Regions from separate parts of the Bacillus sp. FSL K6-3431 genome, predicted to be linked through region 3. Evidence: riboswitches for the same ligand, from Rfam matches in the RefSeq annotation. Region 3 holds a riboswitch; each other region holds the start of a gene.
What was found. Region 3 has a riboswitch for thiamine pyrophosphate ahead of tenA (thiaminase II). Riboswitches for the same ligand answer to the same signal wherever they lie in the genome.

Region 1: another riboswitch for thiamine pyrophosphate. It lies ahead of MHB53_RS12090 (YkoF family thiamine/hydroxymethylpyrimidine-binding protein); the one in region 3 lies ahead of tenA (thiaminase II).
Region 2: another riboswitch for thiamine pyrophosphate. It lies ahead of MHB53_RS17630 (lipoate--protein ligase family protein); the one in region 3 lies ahead of tenA (thiaminase II).
Region 4: another riboswitch for thiamine pyrophosphate. It lies ahead of MHB53_RS19670 (ABC transporter substrate-binding protein); the one in region 3 lies ahead of tenA (thiaminase II).

What each region holds. Positions count from the first base shown of each region.
Region 1 is NZ_JBBOCT010000001.1:2,358,650-2,362,866, forward strand. Features, by position in the region: gene MHB53_RS12080 (carbohydrate ABC transporter permease) at 1-797, opposite strand, end outside; gene MHB53_RS12085 (extracellular solute-binding protein) at 862-2,163, opposite strand; TPP riboswitch at 2,407-2,518, shown strand; gene MHB53_RS12090 (YkoF family thiamine/hydroxymethylpyrimidine-binding protein) at 2,605-3,201, shown strand; gene MHB53_RS12095 (hypothetical protein) at 3,579-3,899, shown strand.
Region 2 is NZ_JBBOCT010000001.1:3,617,708-3,621,924, forward strand. Features, by position in the region: gene lipA (lipoyl synthase) at 1-837, opposite strand, end outside; gene MHB53_RS17630 (lipoate--protein ligase family protein) at 837-1,673, opposite strand; TPP riboswitch at 1,750-1,855, opposite strand; gene MHB53_RS17635 (GTP pyrophosphokinase) at 1,965-2,714, opposite strand; gene MHB53_RS17640 (GntR family transcriptional regulator) at 2,893-3,276, shown strand; gene MHB53_RS17645 (ABC transporter ATP-binding protein) at 3,263-4,174, shown strand; gene MHB53_RS17650 (hypothetical protein) at 4,143-4,217, shown strand, end outside.
Region 3 is NZ_JBBOCT010000001.1:887,195-891,411, reverse strand. Features, by position in the region: gene MHB53_RS04525 (methionine biosynthesis PLP-dependent protein) at 1-1,056, shown strand, start outside; gene MHB53_RS04520 (hypothetical protein) at 1,209-1,514, opposite strand; gene MHB53_RS04515 (DUF1292 domain-containing protein) at 1,822-2,097, shown strand; TPP riboswitch at 2,236-2,341, shown strand; TPP riboswitch at 2,439-2,529, shown strand; gene tenA (thiaminase II) at 2,641-3,330, shown strand; gene thiW (energy coupling factor transporter S component ThiW) at 3,378-3,899, shown strand; gene thiD (bifunctional hydroxymethylpyrimidine kinase/phosphomethylpyrimidine kinase) at 3,868-4,217, shown strand, end outside.
Region 4 is NZ_JBBOCT010000001.1:4,062,527-4,066,743, reverse strand. Features, by position in the region: gene MHB53_RS19685 (ABC transporter ATP-binding protein) at 1-433, opposite strand, end outside; gene MHB53_RS19680 (ABC transporter permease) at 441-1,199, opposite strand; gene MHB53_RS19675 (thiamine-binding protein) at 1,199-1,489, opposite strand; gene MHB53_RS19670 (ABC transporter substrate-binding protein) at 1,502-2,494, opposite strand; TPP riboswitch at 2,709-2,818, opposite strand; gene MHB53_RS19665 (TIGR01777 family oxidoreductase) at 3,038-3,940, opposite strand; gene MHB53_RS19660 (hypothetical protein) at 4,138-4,217, opposite strand, start outside.

The sequences.
Region 1 (4,217 bases), 1.5 Mb from region 3:
GCACTTCCATAACCATATCTAGTTGACGAAAATGTTTGATCAAACATATACATTGCTAGTACTTCGGTAGAATGTCCTGGACCTCCAGATGTCATGACATAAATAAGGTCAAATGTGCGCAGGCTTCCACTAATACACAAAATAACAGCAATTGTAATAATATCTTTCATCATCGGAAGCGTAATAAAAAGTGTTTTATTCCAGCCAGTTGCCCCATCTATTTCTGCAGCTTCATAAATCTCTTGAGGTATATTTTGCAGGCCTGCCAAAAAGATGATTAAGTATAGACCAACGAATTGCCAAATAATTGTTATACAAACAGATATCATTGCCCATTTAGGGTCACCAAGCCAATTTTGCGTCCAACTTTCCAAGCCTATTGAAGTTAGTAATTGGTTGAATAATCCCATTCTTGAGTTATACATCATGCCCCAAACTAAAGAGATGATGACAGTAGAAATAACAACAGGCATGAAACCAAGTGTTCTGAAAATTTTTCCACCTTTTAATTTTCTATTTAAAAGCAGCGCAAGGCCAAGAGCAATCGGTATCTGCCCAAAGACGGATGCACCAACAACAAACATATTATTTTTTAATGATTGCCAAAAGATTGGATCATGAAGCGCTTCCTTAAAGTTTGCTAGACCAATAAATTTCATCTCTGTGAACCCATCCCATTCCATGACCGAATAATAGAATGAAATAATGATAGGAACAATAGCAAAAACAACGTAAATAAGCACTGCTGGCGCTAATCCAATAATTGCTGGCCACTTACTTCGGCTTAATAAATGCATAATTTCCCTCCTAAAAAAGGGAGGAAATCAAGCGTAAATCTATCTTGATTTCCTACCAGTCTTTTTACTTTTGTTTATCAACTGCCTGCTGCAGCTTTTCAGCTAATTGTTCAGGAGTCAATGTTCCTATTGTCATTTCCTGTAATCCTGAATTAAGAATATCGGTAATTTCGGTTGGTAGCGATGCGTCGTAAACAGGTACAATTTTTTCAGATGTTAATTTCGATACTTCTTTCGCCAATTCACTGACTTCTGCGGGTGCTTCAATATCTGCTACAACTAAAATGTCAGCTTTCATTAAGTTATTAAAGTAATCCTCCGAATAAAAACTTTTCAGGAATTTCTGTGCTGCTTCTAACTTTTCCCCTTCAAGTTCATTATTCAAAGCTATCCCTGTTCCTGTAACTGCTGAAACGGCTTTCGGATCCCCTAACCCCCCTGGTACTTCAGGAAATAATGCCATGCCAATGTTTTTGTCAGGTGCGCCTTCCAATACCGGCCCAAGTGACCACGCTCCGTCAATCATCATTGCCGCATCACCTAACATAAACAGGTCTCTATGTTGGTTGTTATCTATAGAGTTAAAGTCCTCGTTAAAAGCTTTCAAATCAGACAGTTCATTAATGATACCTAATGCTTCAATAAACTTCTTATCCGTAAATTTCTTTTCACCAGTATCTAAAACAGCCGTCAGAAAATCATCGCCAGTTAAGCGGTCGCCAATCGTACTAATGTACGAGGACTGTAATAACCATTGGGCTTTGTTCCCAAGTGCAATTGGAATAATTTTTTGTTCGTTAAATTTGTTAATTAACTTTTTAAATTCAGCGTATGTTGTGGGGAATTCATCGTATCCTGCTTTAGCCAGCATATCTTTGTCATAATATACAAGGCTTGTCGGTGTAACGTTCGCAGGTATTGCATATTGTTTCCCATCAACTTGATAATCTCCAAGCTGTCCTTCTGGAATTAAATCTTTCCAGTGACTCATAATATCATCAATTGGCTGGATCAATTCGCCACTAACTAATGGCTTTAGTTCTGCTCCGGGAAACACTTGCACTAAATCCGGAAGTTGCTTTCCTGCTGCCTGTGTTTTTACTTTCACCTTGAATTGGTCATGAGGGATACTTTGTTGCTTAATTACAATGTCAGGATTTTCATCCATAAACTTCTCGATTTGTTCCAAGTTGGCAGTGTTTTGAGGAGATGGTTCAGTCCAAATATTCCAAAGTGTCAACTCCACTTTGTCACCATCCACTTTTCCCTTGGAACTACTATCTTTCTCTTTACCAGAACAAGCTGCGATAACTAAGATCATTGCAAGCAACAGAGCAAATAAACTATGTCTTTTAAATTTATTCAACTAATTTCTACCCCCTAATAATTCTGATTACTTAACAATCTAATTGTAAGCGCTATCCCTATTTGCAGTAATCCTAAAATTTTAAGATAGCATCCTAAAATTTCACTTTCGACAAGCATACTTCTTATCCTTCGACAAAAAATATAGTCTTTACTTCTTCCGAATAATCAGATATGATGTTGGCGAACGAACAAAAAGGCGCAAGCGATACTGTTCGTTCAACATTAATTAACTGCATATGATCTGTTGCACTAGGGGTGCCGAAATGGCTGAGATAAGGACGTGGAAGAGCGTTCAAATCCCTTATTTACCCGATCTGGATAATACCAGCGTGGGGAAGTGTAGCTGTTTTACGGACGCTTAATTTTCCGTATACTGCTGCATCTTCCCATAGATGCAGTTTTTTTATTGTAAAAAAAATAGATTCAAGGAGGATTTTTTATGACACATTCAGTTTGCGGTACTAGTAGAATTGTAGGTTTAAGGTTTTCTCTTTACCCGATGAGCGATCAGTTCGTTGAGATTATCAAAACTACTTTGAAGGATGTAGATACATCAAAAGTGTGGATGAAAACCGACGATATTAGCACATGCATTCGTGGGAAAATGGAGCATGTTTTTGACGTGGGAAAAGCCGTATACATTCATGCAGCAAAAACGGGTAAGCACATTGTATTAAATGGAACCTTTTCCATCGGCTGCCCTGGTGATTCTGATGGGGATACATATATGTCCGAAGACAATTTCCGCAATAATGAACCTATTGTTGCCGACCTTCATATCGAAGCACCAACCCAATTCGCGCTTTACCCGTTGAATAATGAGAACTATATGCAAATTATTGCTGATGTTTGTGGGATTGCAAAAGAAAAAGGCACATTAACAGGCGGGGTCCACTATGCAAGTCGGCTCGACGGTGATGCTCATGATGTATTTGCAACGCTTGAACAAGCGTTGCGTTTTACCCAAGAGCAAGTAAGTCACGTCACAATGACCGTCAATATTTCGGGTAATAGTCCATCAAGAAAAAACAAGTGAACTCGTTTAAGCAAAGCTGTCGGGGAAATCAGGTGGGGACTCTTACCTTACCTGATTGGTAACTCCCACTTACGCTTCGCTTAGAGTGAATATCATCAACCCTAAAGAAAGACCAGGGTAAATGTGAATAGAATAGACTCTCGGAATTTCGAGGCGTAAATCTGCCGAATTTCCAAAAAACTACTGGGAATTAAGCTTTATTGAATATTTGGTATTCGTTTTCAAAATTTTTTCAAAAGAAGCGTCACATATTTATTTTTTAAAAAGGCTGTTTTTAAAAACATTGTTGCCAATTATGCCCAAGGTAGTACGTTGCGAAAATTCAATAGCGCTGGCAACAATGCTGACAGAATCATGCTGGGAAGCAGGTTGAAGTCTTGGATACAACGGTAAATCATATCGACTGTCGCTGGTGGATATCATGTAAAGCTGTGATTGAGGTGTTGGAGTTGAAACCTACTGTTGTTCCACATGAAGATTATCAAAACTTCGTCTTGGACCATTATTCTGAAAATGTGCTCACCATTGTAAATAATGATTGGCCTATTATTTACAAGCTATGGATTACAGACCTATCGTATCTTACGCCGTGGCTCCAAAGTTCTTATTCGAATAGAGGCCCTGAGCCTCGAGACCCGGCTTCAATGATTCGTTCCTACCTTCTGCTTCTCTTAGCTATTGCAGTGCCCAAGGACTAACTAAATGTAACCACTCGCGCAAGTATTCCCAGTCTGATATCGACTTAAGGTGGGACAGTTCACGGGAAAAGTACTCCAACGGAAACAACCATCTTTACTTAGTAAGGAAATAAATCCTTTCACCGGCGATTACTGTGATGTTTCCAAAAAGTCAAGGGTTTTCGACAGAAATAGCAACAAAATTTCTTTGTATAAAACGGAAATCGTATGAAAAGGAAAAGATTTGAGAACAAGGTATAAACAGTCGCCCTACCATGAGCAAAATAATATCTCAGTTGGTTGGAGTGGAAGGCGGCGACTCCTGGGGGGTGACAGGTG
Region 2 (4,217 bases), 2.7 Mb from region 3:
CCGAACAAGTGGACCTGCTTCACAGTGGCTAAAACCTTTTGTCATAGCTATTGCTTTTAGTTCTGCAAATTCATCAGGATGGTAGTAACGCTCGACCATTAAATGTTTTTTTGTAGGCTGTAAGTACTGACCGATCGTCATTATATCAACATTATGCGCACGCAAATCATCCATTGCTTGGATGATTTCTTCCTTTGTTTCACCAAGCCCGACCATAATACTCGATTTTGTTGGTGTATTTGGCGCAATTTCTTTTACTCGTTTTAAAAGTTCAAGAGAGCGGTCATATGTTGCTTTTGCACGAACCCTTGGCGTCAAACTTCTTACAGTTTCAATGTTATGATTAAAAATATCCGGACCACTGGACATTAAGTTTCGTAAGTTTTCGTAATCACCTTTCATATCTGAAGGCAGAATTTCAATCGTACACCCAGGAACCTCCTGACGGATTGCACGAACAGTTTCAGCGAATACACCAGCACCGGCATCATTTAAATCATCGCGGGCTACTGCTGTAACAACGACATGCTTAAGCCCCATTATCTTCACTGATTCAGCCACTCTCATAGGCTCATTCAAGTCCAGTTCGTTTGGCAATCCAGTATTGACTGCACAAAAACGACATGCACGTGTACAAATAGAACCAAGAATCATAAAAGTAGCAGTTTTACGTTCACTCCAGCATTCGTGAATATTCGGACAACGAGCTTCCTCGCATACCGTATTCAAGCCTTTTTCACGCATTAGTTTCTTTAATCCTGTATATGCTTCATTCGTATTAATCTTGGTTTTCAGCCAATCAGGCTTTCTAATATATTCTTCTTTTTTAAATGCCATTATTTTAGCACCTGCTTTCGATTTTTGAAGTTCCATTCGTCCGATTGATACTTAGATTCTGCTATGGTATGTACTTCATTCCACTGCTCATTAGTGAGTTCGAACGGAATAAATGTAAGATTTAACTCCTTTTCAAATCCATATTGAAAAGCTTTGGCAGCTGCTTCGAATGTAATTTTCTTTTTTGCTGCTTCATTCATTGTGATCGCTTTTTCGGAAAAGGCTTTTCGCTGCCGCTCTCTCATTTTGTCTGATGAGAAGTTGAATAAATCGAATAACATTTGATTATCAATGCTAAACGGAAGTGAACCATGCTGTAGCAATACGCCTTTTTTTCTTGTTTGCGCATGTCCCGAAATCTTTTTCCCATCAACAAGCATTTCGTAATCAGATGGTCTTTCAAAACAGACCGCAGTACCGCTTTTTTCAAAATGCTCCTTCGGCATGGAGTAGTCTGCATCAATACCTAATTCCTTAAATCCAGCCATAATTCCTTTCGATAATGTAAAATAGGCCGCACGGATCGAATCAGCTATGTAGGATTTCTGCTCAGAAACAGCGATGCTGTATGTGAGTTCGTCCTCATGTAAAACAGCGCTTCCCCCAGTTAGGCGTCGAACAAATTCGCATTCGTATCGATCTACTGCAGAGAAATCAATCGTTTTCTCAAGTTTTTGAAAATGGCCAACAGAAAGCGTTGGCTTCGACCAACCGTAAAATCGGAGCACAGGTGGGATTTTACCTTCACTATGCCAATTCAACAAAGCTTCATCTAATGCCATATTAATAGCAGCATGATGAAACCCAGAATGAAGAAGGCCCCATGTATCATTCATGATTTTCAACTCCTTCGATTTGAATAGAAAAAGACCACATTCTAAGGAATGCGGTCTGATTGTATGCCAATTTGTAATGCATACGACCACACTTCCCCACGCTAGCATTACCTAGTTTCGGGTACAAAGAGTCAGAGCTTGATGTCTTCTCAGCCGCCATAGCAGCTCCTCCAGTGTATAAGTCAATATTCAATCAACAATTCCTATGTTAGCGAAAGAGAATCTACATGTAAAGAAATCGGATTGCTAGATAGTCTAGCAATCCGATTTCCAATTATGGAATGTTGGGTATTATGCTTGGTCAGTTAGTTTCTTATAGCGAGCAAGTGTTTCAAGCATTTTTGAAGGAATGGTTTGATTAGCCAACATGATCAGATCTTCTTCCTCTTTATCTTCTTCTTTAAGGATGGATACCTCTTTGTGAAGACGTTCCATTTTACGGTCCAGTTCGGCAGCGACAGTGGCCGTCTCCTCTAGTTCTTTTGATAAATGTTCAGGAATGTCTTTATTGTATTTATAGTAAATTTTATGCTCTAAACTAGCCCAAAAATCCATCGCAATCGTGCGGATTTGTATTTCAACATATGTATTTTCCACTCGATCAGACATGAAAATTGGAATTTCTATAATCATATGAAGACTCTGGTAACCATTTGGCTTTGGATGCTTAATATAGTCCTTACACTCGATTACTTTTATATCTTTTTGATTTTTTAGCATATCGCTTACTTGATAAATATCGGAAATGAAGGAACAGGTAATCCGAATTCCAGCTATATCTCTAATATTATTTTTGATGGAAGGGAGAGAAAATCCATATCCTTTTCTTTGGATTTTTTTTAATATACTTTCCGGAGTCTTTACACGGGACTTAACGTGTTCAATCGGATTGTAATCGTGAATATAATTAAATTCATCTGATAAAATATTTATTTTCGTATTTAACTCATCGCAGGCAAACTTGTAAGCCATCATAAATCGAGTCAATTCAATTTTAAATTCTTTTATGTAATTAAGGTCAAGTAAGTTTTGTTTTTCCATGACGGAATTCCTTTCCTGATGCAGTAATACCATTATCGTACCATAATATTAATCAAGAAATCGAATCTAATATGTCTAAAATCATAATGGGAAATAGGTGCATACATCTTGTTTTATTTTCGGTTTAAATATATACTACATTACAACACTAACGTACTATGTTAGAGGAGGTATATAAGTGATTTTACATTCGGATGGATCGAAACCAATTTATGTGCAAATAGCAGAATGGATAGAAAATGAAGTTATTAGCGGTGCGTTTATGAATGATGAAAAGGTTTATTCACAATATCAGTTGGCAGAGATGTTCAATATTAACCCAGCTACGGCAGCAAAGGGGCTGAATATATTGGCAGATGAACAGATTCTATATAAGAAGCGTGGACTTGGAATGTTTGTAAATGTTGGCGCGAAAGAAAAAATACTTAGCAAACGGAAAAATGAAACATTAAAGGGATTAATTCAAGATCTTGTTCAAGAAGCAGATCGTTTAAGTGTAAGGGAAGATGAGTTACTCAAATTGATCAAGGATGCGAGGCGAAAAAAAGATGAAGATAATTGAATGTAAAAATATAACGAAAATTTATGGAAAAAAAGCAGTTCTTGAAAATATATCTTTTTCAATTGAAGGACATAAATTAACGGGATTGATCGGACGTAATGGAGCAGGGAAGACAACACTTTTGAAAATTTTATCTGGATTTATTCGTGAAACATCTGGTGAGGTGGACGTTTTTTCTGAACAGCCTTTTAATAATTTATTTGTTTCTGCTAATAGCATTTTCATTGATGATCAAATGACATTGCCTCCAGCACTAACTCTTGCTGAAATTCTAGATGCTGCAGATAGCTTTTATGAAAACTGGGATGCAACTCTTGCAAAGGGGCTTTTTGAATATTTTTCATTGGATTCGAATCAATATCACGCAAATCTTTCTAAAGGGATGAAAAGCACATTTAATATGATTTTGGGACTATCAGCAAGATGTGCACTCACAATTTTTGATGAACCAACAACTGGAATGGATGCGGCGGTACGTAAAGACTTTTATCGTGCCTTGTTAAAGGATTATATTGCACATCCACGTTCGATTATAATTTCAAGTCATCACTTAAATGAAATCGAAGATCTATTAGAAGATGTTCTACTAGTAAATGATGGAAAGGTCCATCTTCACAAACCAATTTCTGAATTAAAAGAATGGGCGATTGGACTTTATGGAAAGAAATCTGTAGTAGCTGGATGGACGTTGGGTAGAGAGGTACTTCTTGAAAAAGATATGGGACCAGACCGTATGTATTCCGTTGTGCGAAATGATTTTACTGAAGATGATATAAAATGTGCAAGAGACGGGGGGGTAGAGTTCACATCTATTTCTTCAAGTGATATCTGTATATTTTTAACGAGTAAAAGCAAGGGGGGAATTGATGATGTCTTTAATAGAAACGAATCTATCTGATGTTGTAAAAAAACAGTTCTCATTTAAGGTAAAGGCATATTGG
Region 3 (4,217 bases):
ATTAACACGCCAATCTATTTATCATCAGCTTTTCGCCATCCAGATGTTGGCATGAATAACGGTTATGATTATATTAGAACAGGGAATCCGACCCGAGATGTTCTTGAAGTAGCCATTGCTAGGTTGGAAAATGGGGATCGTGGATTTGCTTGTAGTTCTGGCATGAGTGCCATTCAATTAGTATTTTCGTTATTTGAATCCGGCGATCATATTATTGCTTCCCGTGATATATATGGTGGTTCCTACCGATTATTTGAATGGCTGGAAAAAAAGTATAAAATAAGCTTTTCCTATTGGCATGAGGAAACAGATGGTGATATTGATCCATTCATCAAAAAAAATACGAGAGCGATTTTTATCGAAACACCAACAAATCCATTAATGAGAGAAACTGACTTAGCAAAAATCGCAAAAATTGCAGAACTTCATCGACTCTTGCTTATTGTCGACAATACTTTTTATACTCCATATATTCAAAGGCCGATAGAACTTGGGGCACACGTCGTCATACATAGTGGAACAAAATATTTGGGTGGCCATAATGATTTACTGGCTGGTCTAGTAGTTGCAAGAGATAAAGAAATAAGCGATCAATTATTTGCCTATCATAATGGTGCGGGCGCTGTTTTAGCACCGTTTGATTGTTGGCTGTTAATTAGAGGAATGAAAACACTCGCTTTACGGATGAGACAGCATGAAGAAAATGCAATAAAAATAAAAGACTATCTATCAGCAAGTCCGTTTGTTAGTGAGGTTCTATATCCAGGCAGAGGTGGAATGCTCAGCTTTAAGATAATCAAAGAGGAATGGGTATCACCATTTTTAAAAGCCATACAATTATTTACGTTCGCGGAAAGTTTAGGCGGTGTCGAAAGCTTAATCACTTATCCGACGACACAAACACATGCAGATATTCCAGAAGAAATCCGCAATAAGTACGGACTTTGTAATCGTTTGTTAAGGGTGTCCGTTGGAATTGAACATGTAGATGACCTAATCAATGATCTCGAGCATGCCTTTCAGCAGTGCCAGGTAGAGCAATTAGTCATAAAATAATACGTAGGCTCAGTGTATGAGCACTTTCACAAAATGAATGAAGATAGCAATTAATTCTGTGCTATCTTCATTCAATTTCATATTAGCATAGCTAAGAAATAACAATAGGTTTATATTGGATTACAAATTACATACAGATGACATCGTACTTTTTAGATAGGGTTTTGACGATTTTGGATTACTTCATTAACAACAATCGCAAGATCATCATTCCCGAATAAAGATAATACCTCAAATAATGTATCGTTACTAATATATCCCGACTCACTTTTTGATACTGTAAGTTCTAGCGCATCCCGTAACGCTGGATTTTTCCCTTGGTTCGGATATGCCTGCAAATATAATGCCTCCGGATCTAAATCTGCATTTATACACCATTGAGCAAACACAAGAATCATCATATTCTCTTGGCTTTGATAGTTTTCAATTATTTTATCTGCTAAATTTTTTTTGTCCATATTTATTCCCCTTTATATTTTTACATAAACTAGAAAGTCCCATTCGTTTATAGACAAGGCAACATAGCCATCATAACGGATTGACTATCCATTCCCCAATGGTTGTCACACGAGTATAACATAATGAGGTAGAAGTACTATTGCCAAGGAAGAAGTTCGCTGTTTATCATTTGGTGATTTTTTGAACGCCCTCTTATAATACAATATAAAAAATAAAGATTTTTATATCTAAATGGTGAAACTTGTATATTCGCGCATGAAAATGATTCATAATGGGAATTAATCTATATGAAAGGAGTTGGAAGTTATGGAGAAAATAGAAGTAGGGGAAATTTTCACAATTAGTGAAGAAGATGAACAAGAGCACGAGGTTGAGGTATTAGCAACAACTGAATTCGAAGGCACAGAGTATGCAGCTGTCAGCTTTGTTGAAGATCTACAACAAGAAGATAACGAGGATATTGATGTCTACTTTTTAAAAATCGATAAAGATGGGGATTTAGCTGCTATTGAGAACGACGAAGAATTCGAAAAAGTAACGGCAGCTTTTGAAGAAATGTTAGTCGAAGAAGATAAAAATTAAATGTTATGAACTAATGATTGTTGATATATTCGTGAGAAACTTTGATTTCTCACGACTTTCAGCAAGATAAAATGCACCTAATAAAAAATAACTCATTTGATTTGCATAAATAAATATACATGCTATGATATGTATGAATATTCGCACTAGGGGTGTCTTAATAAGACTGAGAAGGAACGGCTGTTCTAAACCCTTTGAACCTGATCTAGTTAATACTGGCGTAGGGAAGTGGTATAAGGTTGACTAACTAATTTTACCTATCAACCCACCACTTAACATTTATTTAGGTGGGGGGTTTTGTTTGAATAAAAACGTCTAGAAATAACACATATACAAATCTATTAATCTACTGGGGGCGCCTTTATGGCTGAGAAGTAACCCTTTGAACCTGATCTAGTTTGAACTAGCGTAGGGAAGTAGTTTAGATGAATTACGTGATTATTGTATACGTAATTACTAAACCACTTTCTGAGGAGAGTGGTTTTCTTTTCGTATGAAAATAAAAAAGAATATAACCCAAATTCATAAACAGGAGGAATTTTCATGGCACAAATTAAAACAAGCACATTCACTGATAGATTATATGAAAATGTACAATCTATTTGGGAAAAAAACCACAATCATCCGTTTGTCCAAGAGATTGGTAAAGGAATTTTACATAAAGAAAAGTTCATTTACTATATGAAACAAGATTATGCATATTTGATTGATTATTCAAAGCTGTTTGCTGTAGGTGTATTAAAGGCACAGGATTTAGAGACAATGGAAAAATTTTCACACATCCTTCATGATACTTTGCACTTTGAAATGGAATTACATCGGAAGTTTGCAGAGGAATTTGGGATTTCTCGAGAAGAACTTGCTGCTACAAAACCAACACCTGTCAACATGGCTTATACACGATACATGTTAAATGTTGCGCAAAATGGTAGCTTAGCGGAAGTTGTAGCATGCTTACTTCCTTGTGCATGGGATTATTGGGAGATTGGTAAATTATTAAGAAAACAATACAGCAATCAAATAGCAACAAATCCTTATGCAAAATGGATTGAAACATATGATTCGGAAACATTCGGTGAAGGTGCAAAATGGTTAATTGAGCTGATGAATCAGCTTGCAGAAGGAAAACCAGAACGAGAACTTGCTATCTTAGAGGGGCATTTTCAAATGACATCTAGATACGAATATTTATTTTGGGATATGAATTATTATAAACAAGACTGGCCGATTTAAATATTAGATAAAATAATCGAGCTCCATCAAGAGGGGGATTGAAAAAGGTGCAGAAAACGAAAAAGCTTACAATTACAGCATTTATCGCAGCAATTACGACAGTTGCAAGCGGATTTATTTACATCCCAGTAGGTTTTGCGAAGATATTTCCGATACAGCATTTTGCCAATATCTTATCAGCAGTATTACTTGGGCCTTGGTATGCACTTGCTCAAGCGTTTATCTCATCCACCCTAAGAAATATGCTTGGAACGGGCAGTCTTTTTGCTTATCCAGGCAGCATGATTGGCGCTTTTTTAGCGGCTTTTATGTATGCAAAAACAAAGAAAATGACATATGCAGCACTTGGTGAGGTAATCGGTACTGGCATACTTGGTGCCATTGCGACTTATCCAATCGCCATTTTATTATTAGGGACAGAAGCAACTTTATTTGGTCTTGTTCCGGTATTTACGCTAAGCTCTTTTACCGGGGCGATTATGGGTTATGGACTACTAAAAGTAATCATTAAAAATAGAACAGTAGGAGGAATGATGCATGAAAACAGCACTAACAATCGCAGGATCTGATTCTGGAGGTGGTGCAGGTATTCAAGCCGATTTAAAAGCATTTTCAGCGCAAGGGGTATTCGGAATGTCGGTTATCACTGCAGTTACCGCACAAAACACAACCGAGGTTCGCTCTGTGCAAAACATAGAGTTTTCCATCATCAAAGATCAAATCGAAGCCGTATTTGATGATATTCGTGTGGATGCTGTAAAAATTGGTATGCTTTCTTCTGCAGACACAGTTGATATTGTTGCACACACTTTAATAACATATAAACCTAGATTTATCGTCTTAGACCCTGTCATGGTGTCAAAGGCTGGCCATCATCTGCTACAAAA
Region 4 (4,217 bases), 3.2 Mb from region 3:
GACTTAATAAAGCACGAATAAACGCAACTCGCTGCTTCATTCCACCAGATAACGCGTCTGGAAATGCTTGTTCATAGCCTTCCAACCCAGCACGTTTAATCATTTTTAAAGCCTTATCCATTTCTATTTTCCCTTGCAATTCCTGACCAAGCAGCACATTTTGTAAAACTGTTCGCCATGGAAATAGCGCAGGTTGTTGGGGCATATAACTAATTAGTCCCCGTTTTCCGGTAATGTTTACATCATCCAAAACAATAGAACCATGATCAGGTTCAAGTAAACCGCCAATCAAATGGAATAATGTGCTTTTCCCACTCCCGGATGGACCAAGAATTGTTAGAAACCCCCCTTCCTCTATGTTAAGATTGATGTCTTTTAATATTTCACGCCCATCAAAACTGTTCGAGAGCTTGTTAATTTCTAATGTGCCCAAAATAGCCTCACTCTCCCTTTCCGTTCCACTTTACAAGCCATCTTTCTGCAGCAGTAATGATACTGAAAAAAAGCATGCTCAAAATCATGATTATCATAATCGCTACGAATACACGCTCCGTTCGGAACGATGAGGAAGCAAGCGTCATATATACCCCTATCCCTTTTTTCGCACCAAGCCATTCAGAGATTACAGCACCCATCATGCTATATGTAGCAGATATTTTCAGACCGGAAAAAAGAGCAGGCAACGCATGAGGCCATTCCAATTTTGAAAAAATTTGTGTTTTTGATGCTCCAGCCATTAGCATATAATGCTTCATTTCAGTAGGTGGATTGCGAAAACCACCAAGGGCAGCAATCGTCACTGGGAAAAAACATACGAGCGTGATGACGATCATTTTCGGCAAAAGGCCAAAACCAAACCAAATAACAAGCAGCGGTGCGAGCACAATAATAGGTACATTTTGCGATAAAATCAGTAACGGATAAACGGCCTCTCGTACACCGGGAAGCAAGTGCAATAGAATCGCTACAAAAAGTCCGATCGAACAACCAATCATAAACCCGACTAATGCTAGCACGATTGTTGACTGTATATGGGGTAGAAATTGATCGAACCCATTAATCGCCTCATGCCAGATAACGCTTGGCGCTGGCAGCAACCATTTTGGAATCTCCGCCAATTTTACTGCTAGCTCCCAGATGATTAATAAAAGGATGAGAACCGCTACCGGCTTCCATCCTTTTTTTAACATAGACAGCATCAGCGATATTTCTCCGTTAGTCGGCTCATTTCAACCCCAGTCGGCTGATATAAAATTTTAACTTGCGAAACAACATTGCTACTACCCATTTCCGTCATTCGCTCATTCATTTTCCCGATCACATTCATTAACTCATATAATTCACCTTCCATTGTTGTTTCCAATGGACTGACTTGATATTTCACTCCGGAATCCTCGATGATTTTGATCGCTTCATCCACGTAATGATAAACATCTTCACCATTCTTTGGTTTCGGTATAATTTGGATGCTAATTAATGCGTTTGCCATATTAAAGCCCTCCTATTTAGGTAAAAATTCATTTGTAAATGCTTTTTCCACATCTATCTCTTTTTCAAGTAATTTATTTTCGAGCATCCAGTCTGTATAGTTTTTCCATACTTCTTGTTTTTGCTCTCCCCATCTCGGAGCGTCATCCTTATACTTTGGCGCAAGCCATTCTTGGCTTTTTTTCACAAGTTCAGGATCTAAATCTGGCACAGCTTTTATTAAAATATCCGCTGCATCTTGAGGATTATCAATGGCAAATTCATAGCCTTTGGAAGTTGCAGCCATAAATGCTTTTACCGTCTCTGGATCGTCTTTAATCATTTTTTCATTCGTCGTAATGACAGGTGTATAATAATCCAGTTTATCCGTATAATCCGTTAAATATATCATGTTGATTTCCTCGCCACGAAGTTCAGCTTCTACACCAGTCCACGCATAAAATATCCAAGCGAAATCAATGTCTCTTTTTACCGCTGTGAAAAAATCCGTATCACCCATATTAATCGTTTCAAGCTTTTTAATATCGGCATTTTCTGAAGACATTAACGATGATAGTACGGCCTGCTCAACAGGTGCACCCCAACCACCATATACTTTCCCTTCGAAGTCCTTTGGTGATTGAATATTTTTAGCAACAGGCGATGCAAAACCTGATGTATTATGCTGAATCACAGCGCCGATCGACACGATTGGTACATCCTGCACCCTTGCTTCCGTAATGCTTTCTTGATAACCAATACCAAACTCAGATTTACCTGAGGCAACGAGTTGATCTGCTCCAGCTTCACCAGGCATAATAATATCTACATCCAGACCCTCATCTTTAAAAAATCCCCTCTCTTTCGCTACATATAATCCGGTATGATTCGTATTTGGGGTCCAATCCAATACGAGGGATACTTTTTTTAGCGAATTATCTTCACCCTTACCTTTGATATCGTCTGCGCCTGAGCCACAGCCTACTAATAAAAACAGTCCAATAATACTAATTAACCACTTTTTCATTCCTTATTTCCTCCTAATCTATAAAATAGAGAAAAGGAACCGCTAAAACAACAAAAGCACAAGCGCCTTGAACAGCTCTGACAGGCAAATGATGATCTGCACGGTTTGCCACGAATCAGAGCTACTTGTGAATCGAGGTGTTAGTTAGACGCTGGATCTAGATGCGAAAAAACGCCCTGGGATAAGAACCCGGGCGTCTGTAAGAACACTCATTAATGAATGAATTGACGTTCCCTTCGCTGGTATGAGCCAGAGCAGGTTCAAAGGGTCAGTATCTTAAGGATACTATCTCAACCAGCATAACCGGTTCCCCCACATTTCACATATTTATATTTCCTTCATCATTATAGCAGATTAAGAGGGATAAACCAGTTAAATGCTATAACCATTACTGAAATGACGAATAATTATTAAAATCCAGTTAAAAACTTATGTTGATAAATGATCTACTTCTTCTTGATCACTCCCTAACTAGGACGATTATTTCGGTGACTTTCATCCATAATTCTATAACCTTCGCCATTATTTCTATAACTTTCAACGCTAATTCCATAAGTTACTTAAAGCCTTCTCCAAAGTAGGATATTCATACGAATAACCATGTTCCATCGCCTTTTCTGGAAGAACTCGTTGCCCGTTAATTAGTATTTCACTCATTTCTCCTAATAGCACTTGTAGTGCAAAGCTCGGAACAGGTAACCAATGTGGACGATGAAGGACATGCCCAATTGTTTTTCCGAACTCTTTCATTTTTATTGGCTCGGGTGCAGTCACGTTTAGCGGTCCGGAAATAGTGTGATGTTCGATCGAAAATTGAATTAATCCAGCCACATCCGCAACATGTACCCATGATACCCACTGCCTTCCAGTTCCAACAGTGCCTCCAATAAATAATTTATACGGAAGCACCATTAGCGGTAGTGCCCCATCATAACCAAGTACAATCCCGAACCTAGCCATAACTGTCCGAACACCATATTGTTCCGCTTTTTGCGCTTCAATTTCCCAGGCTTTCACAACAGTCGCTAAAAAATCTGTTGCAATAGAGTCGTCCTTCTCTGTATAAGTGTTTTTTTCTGACATACCATAAAATCCGACTGCAGATGCATTTATTAACACTTTTGGTCTCTGATCAAGCACACTGATGATACGATTAATTTCCTTTGTCACTATCATTCTACTTTGTAAAATTCGAATTTTCTTTGCTTTCGTCCATCTCAATCCATTTATTGACTCACCTGCTAAATTGACAATCGCATCTACATTAGTGAGATGATTTTCAGGCTCACTTTGATCAGCAAGCCATTGAACTGCATGAAGCCGGTCTGTTTGCTTCACTTTATTAGGACTTCTCGTCAAAATTGTTACCTCATATCCAGCATGCAATAATCGATTTTGCAACACCTGGCCAACAAAACCACTTCCTCCCGCAATAACAACATGCATGTGATCCCCTCTTTCAGAAAAATGCAGGCGCCTTCAACACTACATATGTGCATTACCGAACATCTCCTAAGTTCGCTCGACCAGTGGTATCGGCACTAAAGTACGTAGTATCTGTTGGAGCTAACACAAAATTCACTTACACTTTCTGACTTCACAAAAAACCGATCAACTCGTTTAAGTCAGATCGGTTCGTTCAATCAAGCTAATTCAATTGCCTTCAGCTCAGCTTCTGTTTTCTCTTTTAAAGAAAAGCCTAATGCCTTAAGTTTATGTAGTA